DNA from 2 places in the Streptomyces sp. NPDC049627 genome. Region 1 is predicted to be linked to the other one. Evidence: riboswitches for the same ligand, from Rfam matches in the RefSeq annotation. Region 1 holds a riboswitch; the other holds the start of a gene.
What was found. A riboswitch is a leader RNA that binds a small molecule or an ion and turns the genes downstream of it on or off. The one in region 1 is predicted to bind glycine.

Region 2: it holds a riboswitch for glycine, as region 1 does, so the genes downstream of both, gcvP (aminomethyl-transferring glycine dehydrogenase) here and gcvT (glycine cleavage system aminomethyltransferase GcvT) in region 1, are expected to answer to the same signal.

What each region holds. Positions count from the first base shown of each region.
Region 1 is NZ_JBITLW010000010.1:339,368-347,141, reverse strand. Features, by position in the region: gene fabV (enoyl-[acyl-carrier-protein] reductase FabV) at 1-229, shown strand, start outside; gene ACIBU0_RS27955 (L-serine ammonia-lyase) at 852-2,234, opposite strand; gene glyA (serine hydroxymethyltransferase) at 2,291-3,562, opposite strand; gene gcvH (glycine cleavage system protein GcvH) at 3,579-3,956, opposite strand; gene gcvT (glycine cleavage system aminomethyltransferase GcvT) at 4,099-5,217, opposite strand; glycine riboswitch at 5,367-5,465, opposite strand; gene ACIBU0_RS27935 (AAA family ATPase) at 5,635-6,309, shown strand; gene ACIBU0_RS27930 (enhanced serine sensitivity protein SseB) at 6,438-7,229, shown strand; gene ACIBU0_RS27925 (enhanced serine sensitivity protein SseB C-terminal domain-containing protein) at 7,394-7,774, shown strand, end outside.
Region 2 is NZ_JBITLW010000011.1:366,047-373,820, forward strand. Features, by position in the region: gene ACIBU0_RS29930 (molybdopterin-binding protein) at 1-225, shown strand, start outside; gene gcvP (aminomethyl-transferring glycine dehydrogenase) at 371-3,256, opposite strand; glycine riboswitch at 3,433-3,528, opposite strand; gene ACIBU0_RS29940 (PRC-barrel domain-containing protein) at 3,643-4,056, shown strand; gene ACIBU0_RS29945 (DNA polymerase IV) at 4,571-6,055, opposite strand; gene ACIBU0_RS29950 (MerR family transcriptional regulator) at 6,106-6,762, opposite strand; gene ACIBU0_RS29955 (bifunctional nuclease family protein) at 7,027-7,500, opposite strand; gene ACIBU0_RS29960 (MerR family transcriptional regulator) at 7,585-7,774, opposite strand, start outside.

The sequences.
Region 1 (7,774 bases):
GCTCGAGACGGACGACGAGGGGCGGGTGCGGCTCGACACTTGGGAGCTCGCGCCCGACGTGCAGGACGCCGTCGCCGATCGCTGGCAGGCCGCCACCACCGCGAACATCACCGACGTCGCGGACCTTGACTGGTTCCATGACCGCATCCGGCAGCTGTACGGCTTCAGCGTCCCCGGCGTCGACTACTCCGCCCCCGTCGAGACCGATGTCCCCTGGCCCGCCGACTGATGAGCGGACCGATGTCGCCGTCGTGGGCACCGGCCCATGCGTCCTCGGGGTTGCTCACCAGGAGGCGCTGAGGAGCCACCACTGGTTCTGATCGGGCCGGTCCGTCCGACATGCCAGTTGTCGGTCTGCGACCAGCCCTCGCAGTTGCCGCCGGTGTATGCCGTGGTGAAGACGGCGTCATGGTTGGCGAACCACACACCGGGATAGAAGCTGATGTGGCCCAGGGGCCTGGTTCCGGTCAGGCACCGGGTCGCCGCACACGACGGCGCAAGGGGCCCGCACACACGGTCAGCAGATCCACGTGCACGGTCCCCGGTGCGTCTGCTCGCCGGTAGACCCCGCGGAGAGTTCGTCTGTCTCGCCTTCCGTGACCAAGTACGCCAGATCGCGGGGAGAGAGCAGGGCCTGACGTGCCTGCGCCGTCGTGAACGTAGGGGAGAGGCCGGTCAGCCGCTGCTCCAGGCGCGAGTTTTCCGCAGCACTCATGTATCGAATGACACCCCTCAAGTCTCGGGGACTTCCAAGCCTGTCCCAGGGGCTTTCCATGGACTTTCCGCCGCGTAAGCAGGGAAGGCCCTGACAGCGCTCAAAGATATGAACGCGCAGGTCAGGGCCAATCCGCTCAGCACTCGATGATGTTGACCGCCAGCCCGCCCCGAGCCGTCTCCTTGTACTTCACCGACATGTCGGCGCCGGTGTCCTTCATCGTCTTGATGACCTTGTCCAGGGACACCTTGTGCGAGCCGTCCCCCCGCATCGCCATCTTCGCCGCCGTGACCGCCTTCACCGCGGCCATGCCGTTGCGCTCGATGCACGGGATCTGGACCAGGCCGCCGACCGGGTCGCAGGTGAGGCCGAGGTTGTGTTCCATGCCGATCTCGGCTGCGTTCTCGACCTGTTCGGGGCTGCCGCCGAGAACCTCGGCCAGCGCGCCCGCCGCCATGGAGCAGGCGGAGCCGACCTCGCCCTGGCAGCCGACCTCGGCGCCGGAGATGGACGCGTTCTCCTTGAAGAGCATGCCGATCGCGCCCGCGGCCAGCAGGAAGCGGACCACGCCGTCTTCCTTTTCTCCTTCGGAGGCTGCGCCCGCCCCGAAGTTGATGTAGTAGTGCAGGACCGCCGGGATGATGCCCGCCGCGCCGTTCGTCGGGGCCGTCACCACCCGGCCGCCCGCCGCGTTCTCCTCGTTCACCGCCATCGCGTAGAGCGTGATCCACTCCATCGCGTGTGCCAACGGGTCGCCCTCCGCCCGGAGTTGGCGGGCGGAGACCGCGGCCCGGCGGCGCACCTTCAGGCCACCCGGCAGGATGCCCTCGCGGGACATGCCTCGGGACACGCACGCCTGCATGACCCGCCAGATGTCGAGGAGCCCCTCGCGGATCTCCTCCTCGGTCCGCCAGGCACGCTCGTTCTCCAGCATGAGCGAGGAGATGGACAGGCCCGTCTCCCGCGTCAGGCGCAGCAGTTCGTCACCGGTGCGGAAGGGGTACTTCAGCACCGTGTCGTCCAGCTTGATGCGGTCCGCGCCGACCGCGTCCTCGTCGACGACGAAGCCGCCGCCCACCGAGTAGTAGGTCTTGGACAGGAGTTCGGTTCCCGAGGCGTCGTGGGCCCAGAGGGTCATGCCGTTCGCGTGGTACGGGAGGGCCTTGCGGCGGTGCAGCTTCAGGTCGTCGTCGAAGGAGAACGGGATCTCGCGCTCGCCGAGGAGCTTGATCCGCCCCGTCTGCCTGATCTCCTCCACGCGGTCGTCGGCGTTCTCGACGTCCACCGTCCGCGGCGAGGCCCCCTCCAGGCCGAGCAGCACCGCCTTGGGGGTGCCGTGGCCGTGGCCGGTCGCGCCCAGGGAGCCGTAGAGCTCGCAGCGTACGGAGACCGCGGAGGACAGCAGGCCCTCGTTGCGCAGGCGGCGGGCGAACATGCGGGCCGCACGCATCGGTCCCACCGTGTGGGAGCTCGACGGGCCTATGCCGATCGAGAACAGGTCGAAGACCGAGATGGCCACGGGAACTCCTCCTAAGAGGGTGGGGGCACACGTCGTCGGGTGCCCCCACCAGGGAACTACTTGTTGAGACCGGGGTACAGCGGGTGCTTGTCGGCCAGGGCCTTCACCCGGGCCTTGAGCGCCTCCGCGTCGTACGACGGCTTCAGCGCCTCGGCGATGACGTCGGCGACCTCGGTGAAGTCCTCGGCCTGGAAGCCGCGGGTGGCCAGGGCCGGGGTGCCGATGCGCAGACCGGACGTCACCATCGGCGGGCGCGGGTCGTTGGGGACGGCGTTGCGGTTGACCGTGATGCCGACCTCGTGGAGACGGTCCTCGGCCTGCTGCCCGTCCAGCTCGGAGTCGCGCAGGTCGACCAGGAGCAGGTGCACGTCGGTGCCGCCGGAGAGCACGTTCACCCCGGCCTCACGGGCGTCGGGCGCGGTGAGCCGCTCGGCGAGGAGCTTCGCGCCCTCGACCGTACGCCGCTGGCGCTCCTTGAACTCCTCCGACGCCGCCACCTTGAAGGACACCGCCTTGGCCGCGATCACGTGCTCCAGGGGGCCGCCCTGGAAGCCCGGGAAGACCGAGGAGTTCAGCTTCTTCGCGAAGTCCTTCTTGGCGAGGATGATGCCGCCGCGCGGCCCGCCCAGCGTCTTGTGCGTCGTGGAGGTGACCACGTCCGCGTACTCGACCGGGTTCGGGTGCAGCCCCGCCGCGACCAGACCGGCGAAGTGCGCCATGTCCACCCACAGGTACGCCTCGACCTCGTCGGCGATCCGCCGGAAGTCCGCGAAGTCCAGCTGCCGCGGGTACGCCGACCACCCCGCGATGATCACCTTCGGGCGGTGCTCCTTCGCGAGGCGCTCGACCTCGGCCATGTCGACCAGACCGGCGTCGTCCACGTGGTACGCGACCACGTTGAACTGCTTGCCGGAGAAGTTCAGCCGCATGCCGTGGGTGAGGTGGCCGCCGTGCGCCAGGTCCAGACCCAGGATGGTGTCGCCGGGCTGGGCCAGCGCGAACAGGGCCGCCTGGTTGGCCGAGGCGCCGGAGTGGGGCTGCACATTGGCGTACTCGGCGCCGAACAGCTCCTTGATCCGGTCGATGGCGATCTGCTCGGCGACGTCGACGTGCTCACAGCCGCCGTAGTAGCGGCGGCCCGGGTAACCCTCGGCGTACTTGTTCGTCAGCACCGAACCCTGCGCCTCCATCACCGCGAGCGGCGCGAAGTTCTCGGAGGCGATCATCTCCAGGGTGGACTGCTGGCGCTCCAGCTCGGCGTCGAGCGCGGCGGCGATGGCCGGGTCGAGCTCGTGCAGGGGCGCATTCAGAAGCGACTTGTCAGACATAGGGGGATACGACTCCTCAGCCGGCGGTGTGGGCGTCGTACTCGTCGGCGGAGAGCAGGTCGGCCGGCTCCTCCGTGACGCGTACCTTGAACAGCCAGCCGCCCTCGAACGGGGCGGAGTTCACCAGCGACGGGTCGTTCACCACGTCCTCGTTGACGTCGGTGACCTCGCCGGTGACGGGGGAGTACAGGTCGGACACCGACTTGGTCGACTCCAGCTCGCCGCAGGTGTCACCCGCGGTCACGGTCGAGCCGACCTCGGGGAGCTGGGCGTAGACGACATCGCCGAGCGCGTTGGCCGCGAACTCGGTGATGCCGACCGTCGCGACGCCGTCCTCGGCGGTCGACAGCCACTCGTGCTCCTTGCTGTAGCGCAGCTGCTGGGGGTTGCTCATGGCCTGAATTCTCCTGTACGCGCGGGAGTGGTGATGAATGGGGGACTACTCGAAACGTGCGTGAGCAGCGGAAATGTGTGCAGGGTCACGCAGGGACCGCTGCCAGTCTCTCCGCCCGGCGCTCGTTCTGCCGCTTCTGGCGCTACTTCTGCCGCTTGTAGAACGGCAGCGCCACGACCTCGTACGGCTCGTGGCTGCCGCGGATGTCCACGCCGACCCCGGCCGTGCCGGGCGCCGAGTGCGCGGCGTCGACGTACGCCATGGCGATCGGCTTGCCCAGCGTGGGGGAGGGCGCACCCGAGGTGACCTCGCCGATGACCTCGCCGCCGGCCACGACCGGGTACCCGGCGCGCGGGACGCGACGCCCCTCGGCGACCAGGCCGACCAGGACGCGCGGCGGGTTCTGAGAGGCGCGGGCGGCTGCCTCCGTGAGCGCCTCGCGCCCGACGAAGTCGCCCTCCTTCTCGAACTTCACCACCCGGCCGAGCCCGGCGTCGAAGGGCGTGAGGGAGGTCGACAGCTCATGCCCGTACAGCGGCATGCCCGCCTCCAGGCGCAGCGTGTCCCGGCAGGACAGGCCGCAGGGGACCAGGCCGACGCCCTCGCCCGCCTTGGTCAGCGCCTGCCACAGCTCGACGGCGTGCTCCGGCTTCACGAACAGCTCGAAGCCGTCCTCGCCGGTGTAGCCGGTGCGGGCGATGAGGGCGGGCACGCCGGCGACGGTGCCGGGCAGGCCGGCGTAGTACTTCAGGCCGTCGAGGTCGGCGTCCGTGAGGGACGCGAGGATGCCGGGGGACTCCGGACCCTGCACGGCGATCAGAGCGTACGCGTCCCGGTCGTCGCGGACCTCGGCGTCGAAGCCGGCGACCCGCTCGGTCAGCGCGTCCAGCACGACCTGGGCGTTGGAGGCGTTGGCGACGATCATGTACTCGGTGTCGGCGAGCCGGTAGACGATCAGGTCGTCGAGGATGCCGCCGTCGGCCTGGCAGATCATGGTGTAGCGGGCGCGGCCGACGCCGACCGAGGCGATGTTGCCGACCAGGGCGTGGTTGAGGAAGGGGGCCGCCTGCGGGCCGGTGACCGTGATCTCGCCCATGTGCGAGAGGTCGAACAGGCCGGCCTTGGTGCGCACGGCGTTGTGCTCGTCGCGCTCGGAGCCGTAGCGCAGCGGCATGTCCCAGCCGGCGAAGTCGGTCATCGTCGCGCCGAGCGACCGATGCAGGGCATCGAGCGCGGTATGACGGAGTGGGGTACTGCTCATCGGACGGTCGTCTCCCAAGGCAGGACGGGCGAGGTCGTTCCTCCCCATCTGTCATCGGAACCTGAGAGGTTCGCCGAGACCGCCACGGGGACGATCCGGCTTGCACCTTGGGTGGAGCCACTGGAGAGCGGCTCGCTTTTCAGATGTGCCTCGCCCGCGCGGTAACGGGGCCTGAGAGATTCAAGGGAGGGACTTGCTCCTTCGGCGTCCCAGCGATGCACTGCTGGGAACTCTCCCGCGCGGATTCAAACGGCCGGTATGCAGTTGGCGCGGACATCATTGCATGCCGGGCGCGGCTGCGGCAGGGCCGTGTCTGTAACCGGCTTGTGGCAGTAAGCGAACGAAAATGCGAGAGATCCTCCATTACCTTCTCTTTACGCTCAGTGGGGAAGGGACTCCTGACCCCGGAGGAGGACGATGACGGTGAACCGCACCACGGCGTACGCGACGACCTCGGGCATCGCGCTGCCCAAGCAGTCCGCGGCCCCCGCTGCCGAGGCCCGCGGCACGCTCCCCGCGCCGGTGGTCCGCGACCTGCGCGAGCGCTCCGGCCGCAGCCCGCACGCCCTGCTCTTCGGCCCCAAAGACCTCGTCGTGGTCACCGGTCTGCCCGGCAGCGGCAAGTCCACGCTGATGGAGCGGACGGTGAAGGGCATCCGCATCGACTCCCAGGACACCCGGGACCACTGGGACGCCCGCATGCCCGGCTTCCTCCCCTACGCCGTGTACCGCCCCCTGGTCCGCCTCGCGCACTACGCCGGACTGCGCCGCGCCCTGCGCTCCGGCGAGGGCGTCGTGGTGCACGACTGCGGTACGCAGGCCTGGGTGCGTGCCTGGCTGGCCCGCGAGGCCCGCCGCCGCGGCGGCGCCCTCCACCTGCTCCTGCTCGACGTCACCCCGGACGCCGCCCTGGAGGGCCAGCGAGAGCGCGGCCGCGGCGTCTCCCGCTACGCCTTCCTGCGCCACCGCAGAGCGGCCGCCCGTCTGCTCCGCTCCGTGGAGAAGGGCGACCTGCCCCAGGGCTGCGGCTCGGCGGTGCTGATGGACCGTCCGGCGGGGGACGTGCTGCGCCGGATCGGGTTCACGGGCTGAGCGACCCCGGGGCCTGCCCGGCCCCGGACCTGCCCCGCCCTGGACTTGCCGTGCCCCGGGCCTGCCCCGCCCTGACACCGGATAGCCTTTTGGACCACAGACGTGGTTCACAGCAGGCGGTCAGACAGATGGACATCCCAGCGGATCTCCCCGCGGACTTCCCGGCACAGACACACCTCCACCCGCACGGCGGCTGGCCCGGCAACGAGCTGGAGGAGGTGCTCTCGGCCTCCCTCGGCCTGCCGTCGGCGGGCGGCCGGATCATCGAGGTGCTGGGCCGCAGCTTCGTCTGGGTTCCCCTGCCCAGCGGCGGCGGCCCGCACAGCGGCCCGCTGGACCTGCCCACCATGGAGATCGAGGGCCAGGCGTACGTCCCGGTCTTCAGCTCCGAGGAGCAGTTCCGCCAGGTCGTCGGCTCCCACATGGCGTACACCGTCGCCCCCGCCGTGGAGTTCGCCCGCGGCCTGCCCCCACAGGTGGGCATCGCCGTGAACCCGGACGGCGTGGTCGGCGTTCCCCTGCCCCCGGCGGCGGTCGCCGAGCTCTGCCGCGTGAGCCGCACCCCGCTGGACGGCCTCAGCTCCGGGGGCCGCGTCAAGCTCTACGAACCCGACTGGCAGGACGACCCGGTCGACTTCCTCGCGGCGGCATCGGCCGAGTTCGCCGCAACCGGCGTCGTCGCCACGGCCCGCCGCTGCCTGGCAGCGATCGAGACGGCCGCCCCCGTGATGTTCATAGGCGTGGAGCTCTCCCAGTGGGAGGGCGACCTGCGCGCCGCCCCCACGGACGCCCTGGGGCGTGCTCTGGGCCGCGTCCCGGTCCAGTGGCCGGTCAACCTGGTCTTGTTGGACGTAGCCGAGGACCCGGTGATCGACTGGATGCGCCAGAAGGTCCGCCCTTTCTACCAGCGGGATCTCTAGACGCCGGTGAGGGGCAACGCCGTCAGGGGCGCGGGGAACTGCGCGACAAGCCACACACGACCCGCGGCCCGCAGACCACAATAGGTACCGAGCTCCAACCGGCTCTCCCAGCGGAGCGCCTAAGCTGGGAGCGAAAATCCATGTTTCCCGAAGGGGCGGTAAAGGTGAGCGCGAGCGGCACCACCTCGACCGGACAGGTCGAGCACATGCTGCGCCAGGTGACGCCCGGGCGCTACGACGCCTACGAGGCGCTCCTCCGCGCGCTCGCGACCCCGTCCTCCGGCCAGGTCTGGATGCTGCTGTGGCACGGCCAGGCCGGCTCCCCGGACGCCCAGTACGGAAACATGGAGGTCGACGGCCACGGCTACGCCCCGTGCGTCACCTCCGCCCAGGAACTGTCGGCCAGCGGTTGGAACCGCAGCTACGAGGTGGTCGACGGCGTCGACGTCGCCCGCACCCTCTACCCGGACCACTACGGCCTCTGGCTCAACCCGCACGCCCCGGGCGGCGGCGTCGGCATCCCCTGGCTCGACCTGCGCCGCATC
Region 2 (7,774 bases), on a different contig from region 1:
CTGGCCACCGCCCCGGTCGACGGCCTGTCCATCCGCAACCAGATCCCCGGCACCGTCACGGGCCTCGCCACGGGCGCCGCCATGGCGTCCGTCAAGATCGCCGTGGAGGGCGGCGCCCTGACCGCGGCCATCACCAAGGACGCCACCGCCGACCTCGCCCTGTCCCCCGGAGCCCCCGTGGTCGCCCTGGTCAAGGCGACGGAGGTGGCACTGACCACGGCGTGACGCACGGGGCGTGCAGGCACCCACGGGCGCAGGGAACAGGAAAGGGCTCCCCCGGGCCGACACGGCCGCGGCGAAGCCCTTTCCCATCACTCACGTCGGCGGGCCAACCCGCGCACGTGAGGGGTCAGTCGTCAGTCCTCAGCCCTCAGTCCTCGTACGCATCCAGCGGCGGGCAGGAGCACACGAGGTTGCGGTCGCCGAAGGCCTGGTCGATCCGGCGCACCGGCGGCCAGTACTTGTCGGCGGTCGACACCCCGGCCGGGAACACGGCCTCCTCACGGCTGTACGCGTGCTCCCATTCCCCGCCCAGCGCGCCGGCGGTGTGCGGAGCGTTCCGCAGCGGGTTGTCGTCGGCGGGCCACTCGCCCGACCCGACCTTCTCGATCTCGGCACGAATGGCGATCATCGCGTCGCAGAACCGGTCGAGTTCGGCCAGGTCCTCGGACTCGGTCGGTTCGATCATCAGCGTCCCGGCCACCGGGAACGACATCGTCGGCGCGTGGAACCCGTAGTCGATGAGCCGCTTGGCCACGTCGTCGACGCTCACCCCGGTCGCCTTGGTCAGCGGCCGCAGGTCGATGATGCACTCGTGCGCGACGAGCCCACCCGGCCCGGTGTACAGCACCGGGTAGTGCGGCTCCAGCCGCTTGGCGACGTAGTTGGCGGACAGCACCGCCACCTGCGTGGCCCGCTTGAGCCCCTCGCCGCCCATGAGCCGGACGTACGCCCACGAGATCGGCAGGATCCCGGCGGAACCCCAGGGGGCGGCCGAGATCGGCCCGACGCCCGTCTCCGGCCCGGCGGCGGGCTGCAGCGGGTGGTTGGGCAGGTACGGCGCCAGGTGTGCGCGCACACCCACGGGCCCGACGCCCGGACCGCCACCGCCATGCGGAATGCAGAACGTCTTGTGCAGATTCAGGTGGGAGACGTCACCGCCGAAGTGCCCCGGCTTGGCAAGGCCCACCAGGGCGTTGAGGTTGGCCCCGTCGATGTACACCTGGCCCCCGGCCTCGTGCACCTGGGCACAGACATCGCCGACGTGCTCCTCGAACACACCGTGCGTCGACGGGTACGTGATCATCAGCACCGCCAGCTCGTCACGGTACTGCTCGATCTTCGCCCGCAGGTCCTCGACGTCGACCTCGCCGTCCTCGGCGGTCTTCACGACGACGACCTTCATGCCGGCCATCACGGCGCTGGCGGCGTTGGTCCCGTGCGCCGACGACGGAATCAGACACACGGTCCGCTGCTCGTCACCGTTGGCCCGGTGATACCCGCGTACGGCGAGCAGCCCGGCCAGCTCGCCCTGCGAACCGGCGTTGGGCTGCAGCGACACCTTGTCGTAGCCGGTGACCTCGGCGAGACGTTCCTCCAGCTCGCGGATGAGCGTCAGATAGCCCTGCGCCTGCTCGGCCGGCGCGAAGGGGTGCAGCTGCCCGAACTCCGGCCAGGTGACCGGCTCCATCTCGGTGGTCGCGTTGAGCTTCATCGTGCAGGAACCCAGCGGGATCATGCCGCGGTCCAGCGCGTAGTCCCGGTCGGCGAGCTTGCGCAGGTAGCGCAGCATCGCCGTCTCGGAGCGGTACTGGTGGAAGACGGGGTGCGTGAGGTACTCGTCGGTGCGCAGCAGCCCGTCCGAAAGCGCGTCCTCGGTCCGGTCGTCCAGCGCCTCGACGTCCCCCTCGACCCCGAAGGCCGTCCATACGGCGACCAGCTGGGTCCGCGTGGTGGTCTCGTCGCAGGCGACCGACACGTGGTCGGCGTCGACGAGCCGCAGGTTGACGCCGTTCTGCCGGGCCGCTTCGACGACCTCGGCGGCCTTCGCGGGCACGCGCACGGTCAGCGTGTCGAAATAGGAACCGTGCACGACCTCGACCCCGCCGGCCGTGAGCCCCGCGGCCAGGATCGTGGCGTACCGGTGGGTCCGCCGGGCGATGCCCTTCAGCCCCTCGGGCCCGTGATAGACGGCGTACATCCCCGCCATCACGGCGAGCAGCACCTGAGCGGTGCAGATGTTGCTGGTCGCCTTCTCGCGTCGGATGTGCTGCTCACGCGTCTGCAGAGCGAGCCGGTAGGCCTTGTTCCCGTCGGCGTCCACGGACACCCCGACGAGCCGCCCGGGCAGGCTGCGCGCGAACTTCTCGTGTACGGCCATGTAGCCGGCGTGCGGCCCGCCGAAGCCCATCGGCACACCGAACCGCTGGGTCGTCCCGACCGCGATGTCCGCGCCGAGCTCCCCGGGCGACTTCAGCAGCGTGAGCGCGAGCAGATCGGCGGCGACGGTGACGAGGGCACCGAGCTCATGGGCCTGCTCGATCACGGGCTTGATGTCCCGTACGACGCCGGAGGCACCCGGGTACTGGAGGAGCACGCCGTTGATCTCACGTCCGGCGATCTCGGCCGGGATGCCGTCGCTGAGGTCGGCGACCACGACCTCCACACCGGTGGGCTCGGCACGGGTCTCGATCACGGCGATGGTCTGCGGCAGCACATCCGCGTCGACCAGGAACAGCCCCCTCTTGTTCTTCCCCATGCGCCGGGACAGGGCCATGGCCTCGGCGGCGGCGGTCCCCTCGTCGAGCAGGGAGGCACCGGAGGTGGGCAGGCCGGTGAGCTCGGCCACCATCGTCTGGAAGTTCAGCAGCGCCTCGAGTCGCCCCTGCGAGATCTCGGGCTGGTACGGCGTGTAGGCGGTGTACCAGGCGGGGTTCTCCATGACATTCCGCAGGATCACCGGCGGAGTGAAGGTCCCGTAGTACCCGAGTCCGATCATCGAGCCCAGCACCTGATTGCGATCGGCGAGCGCCCGCAGCTCGGCGAGCACCTCGGCCTCGGTACGTGCCCCGGGCAGATCCAGCGAGTCGGCGTTCTTGATCACATCCGGCACCGCGGCGGCGGTGAGCTCGTCGAGCGAGCCGTATCCGACCTGGGCGAGCATCTTGGCCCGGGCCTCATGATCAGGGCCGATATGACGCTGCTCGAAAGGGATGCCCTGTTCGAGCTCGGAGAGCGGAATGCGATGGGCGGTCATTGCGGAGGCCTCCTGGTCTGACGCGACCTTCGAGGGGCACCACGGCGCGGGTACCCGGACGGCCTCCCCCTCTGTCATCTCAACCTGAGAGCTTCACCGGGTCACCTGAGGGTCACCGGCTTTCACCGTCGGTGAGAGCGGAAGCCGTCGACACCCGCCCTGCTTTCCAGAGTGACCTCGTCCGTGCGGTACGTGGGCCTGAGAGATTCCGGGGAGGATTTGCTCCTTCGGCGCCTCCGATGGTGTCCGGAGGACTCTCCCGCACGGGGTCAGCAGCCGCTAGCAAGACTACCAGCGGGGTCAACGCACGGTCTTTCGAGTGGCCGCACATCCGAATGTGCCTTTTCGTAGTGCTTACGGACGAGTTGCGACCAAGTGGAGGGCCCGTGCAGACCGACATCGATCCGCGCAACCTGATCGGCCGCAAGGCCTTCGACCGCAACGGCACCAAGATCGGCACCATCGACGAGGTCTACCTCGACGACGCGACCGGAGTGCCGGAATGGGCCGCGATACGCACCGGCCTCTTCTCCCGGGACGCCTTCGTCCCCCTGGAGCCCAGCGAACTGGTGGAGGGCAGCCTCCACGTCCCCTTCGACCGCGCCCTGATCAAGGACGCCCCCGACTTCGGCGTAGGCCGCCACCTCTCTCCCGAACAGGAGCTCCAGCTCTACCACCACTACGGCCTGGACGTGGCCGCTCCCCCTCCACTCCCCGACCGGGACTTCGGCAAACTGGCCGGCACGGAGACCCCGAACGACAAGGGCCCCCAGGCCCCGCACCCACACTCCCACCGCTGACGACGGCCAACGCCCCCCGACTTACGACCCCCCACAGCCGACGTCCGCTCCCCGGCGCGGCAACACACCCCCATCGGGGACACCGCCCACCCGACGCAGCTCCACCAAGCCGACACCCACCGACTTCACCCCACAGAGCTGCGTCCACCCCACCGCCGACCGACGCCCCCAACAGACCTCCGCTCGTCTCTCACGCACGGCATCCCGCACGCCACGCAGCTGCAGCCAGCCGCCACCAGCCACACGGCACCCTCTCCAAGCAGCCACAGCCCGCCAGGCCACCAGCCACACGGCACCCTCGGTAGCTGCAGCCCGCCAGGCCACCAGCCACACGGCACCCTCGGTAGCTGCAGTCCGCCGGGCCACCAGCCACGCGGCACCCGTAGCTGCAGGCAGTCGTGCCGCTGGGGCGGCACGGGTGGGCGCAGCGGCACCCCGCCAGCGCGGGCGAGCGAACCCAGCCTGGGCTCTCCCCAACGCCGGGCGAGCCACAGCGCCGGCACACCCACGCGCCCTACCCAGACACCGCAGGCGCCTCCCCCAAGCCCCCGCCCTTCGCCTCCGTCAGACCGACTTCCGCCTCACCGGCATCACTAACCCCAGCCCCACCAGCCCCAGTAACAGCCCCTTCGGACCTCCCCGCCACCAACGGCAACGGATCCGCCCCCTCCAACCCCGGATCGTCCACCCGAAACGTCCGCACCCGCCCCGGCTCCGACCCAGGCGTCTCGAACCGCACAGTCACCCGCCCAAGCCCACTCCCCTGCACCCACCCATGCCCGTACTCGACGTGCCGAACGTCATGCCCCGCAACCCACCGCCGCTCGACAGACACATCCCGCCGCTCCTCCGCAGCCTCCTCGTGCCCGCCCTCCTCTTCGGCGTACTCGCCCCGCTCCCCCGCCGCCCCCGCCGCCTCCGCGGCCCCCGCCGCCTGCGCGAACAGATCCTCCTGCGTGTAGTCGGCCAGCCCACTGACCCCAACCCCCAGCAACCGCACACCCCCCGTCGTGTCCACGGCATCCAGCAGCCGCGCCGCCGCCTCCCGCACCACGGCCGGATCATCCGTCGGCCCCCGCAGCGTCTCGGAACGCGTCAGCGTGGAGAAGTCGTACCGCCGCACCTTCAGCACGATGGTCCGCCCTGACAACCCCGCCCCCCGCAGCCGCCGCACACACCGATCGGCGAGCCGCTGCACCTCCAGACCCACCCGAACCCGATCGTGAATGTCCACGTCATACGTGTCCTCGACCGACACCGACTTGGCTTCCCGCTCGGCCACCACAGGCCGCTCGTCCTGCGCCAGCGCCATGGCGTGCAGGGCGTGCCCATGCGCCTTGCCGAGCAGCCGAACGAGCTCGTCCTCACCCGCCTCGGCGATTTCCTCGACCGTGTGGATCCCGGCCCGGCGCAGATGGTCCCCCGTCGCGGGCCCCACCCCCGGCAGGGTCCGCACCGACATCGGCCCGAGCAACGCCCTCTCGGTCCCCGGCTCGATCAGCACCAGCCCGTCCGGCTTGGCCTGCTCCGAGGCGATCTTCGCCAGCATCTTGGACGCGGCCAGCCCCACCGACCCCGCGAGCCCGGTGACCGCCCGTATGTCGGCGCGCAGCCGCGCCCCCACCAGCCGCGCCGACTCCGCGTCCCAGGCCGCTCCCCCGGCCTCCAGGTCCACGAAGGCCTCGTCCAGGCTCAGCGGCTCCACCAAGGGCGACAGCTCCCGCAGCAGCCCCATCACCTGCTCGCTGACGTCACGGTAGATCCCGAAGCGCGGCACGAGATACGCGGCATTGGGCGCCAGCCGGCGCGCCTGAGCCATGGGCATCGCCGAGTGGACCCCGAAGACCCGGGCCTCGTAGGAGGCGGTGGCGACGACGCCACGCGGTCCGAGCCCGCCCACGATCACGGCCTTCCCGCGCAGGCTCGGCTTGGATGCCTGCTCCACCGAGGCGTAGAAGGCATCCATGTCGAGATGCAGGATCGTGGGCGCGTTTCTCACATCTCCGATGCTGCCTCACGCCACTGACAATGCCCTGCTACGAAGACGGCTCAGACCGCCCGGTTGCGCCGCCGCGCCAGCTCGTCCGCCGGATTGTGCCCGATCAGCGTCTCACCGGTGTCGATCCGCTCCCCGTGCAGCTGCGACAACGCACTCTCGACGTCCCGCCACACCACGCCCACGGCGATCCCGAAGATCCCCTGCCCACCCTGGAGGAGCGCGTGCACCTCGTCCGGCGACGTGCACTCGTACACCGTCGCACCGTCGCTCATCAGCGTCATGCGCTCCAGATCACGAAAGCCACGCTCCCGCAGATGCTGCACGGCGGTGCGAATGTTCTGCAGCGACACACCGGTGTCGAGGAACCGCTTGACGATCTTCAGGACGACGACGTCCCGGAAGCTGTACAGCCGCTGCGTCCCCGACCCGTACGCAGGCCGCACGCTCGGCTCGACAAGGCCGGTACGCGCCCAGTAGTCGAGTTGCCGGTAGGTGATGCCGGCGGCCGCACATGCCGTCGGACCGCGATAACCGATCTGCTCGGATGCCATGGACGCCGCCCCTCCGCCGCTGCTCGGCACGGCCGTCGGTCGCTGCACAGCGTGATCGGCCGAACGCAGCTGAGAGCTCGGAGGAGGGTACGGACTGCCCGCCCCGAGACCGCGTCCGGGGGCACCCCCAGCCATACCGTCGCCGCTGCTGCTCACGCCGACCTCCGTCCTTGACCTGCCTTCTCGACGGTAGGCAGTCACCAGGGGTGCGTCAACGATCGCCACACTCGGCACGCCGAGTGATAATCACCCTAGGAGTGGTTTCCCGCACCCCACCGCGGGGAAAGGCTAGCCGAATGCGCTCGGAGCAGGCCTCAGGACGCTCTTACTCGCCGCTGGCAAATGCCGGCATTTGAGCCGTAACCGGCTGCGGGCCGCACTGTCACGGACTGCGAGTCCGCCGAGCCGCCCACCCACGCCTCACTGACTGCTGGTGCCGAAGTCCTCGGGCGAGATCTGGTCGAGGAACTCGCGGAACTTCTCCACCTCGTCCTCCTGCTCGTCCGGAATCGCGATGCCCGCGTCGTCGAGCACCCCGTCACTGCCGTAGATCGGCGTTCCGGTGCGCAGGGCCAGCGCTATGGCATCGGACGGGCGGGCGCTCACCTCGACTCCGCTGGCGAAGACCAGCTCGGCATAGAAGACGCCCTCACGCAGGTCCGTGATGCGTACTTCGGTGAGCTCCTGGCCGACGGCCTCCAGCACGTCCTTGAACAGGTCGTGGGTCAGCGGTCGCGCGGGGGCCATGCCCTGCTGGGCAAAGGCGATCGCCGTCGCCTCCCCCGGCCCGATCCAGATGGGGAGGTAACGGTCGCCTCCCACTTCACGCAGGAGCACGATCGGTTGGTTGGAGGGCATTTCGACCCGGACACCTACGACATCGAGCTCGTTCACACAGCAACCCTAGGCCGTGCTCGGGACGTTTGGGTAGTCGAGCAGAGAACGGGCGGCTGATACGGCCCCCCGGGCATCCCCGGTTCAGGGCAGCCGCACCCCGAGAGCACTCTGCACCAGCGCGGCGTGCAGCTTCACCGTGAGTCCCGCCAGCTCCTTCGCACGGGCCTCCGCGTGCGCCCTGGTCTGCGGGTTGCGGTGCCGCCTCAGCGGCGCCACGACCTGGTCCACGAGCCCCGCCTCACGGTCGGCGGCGGCCTTCATCACCCGCAGA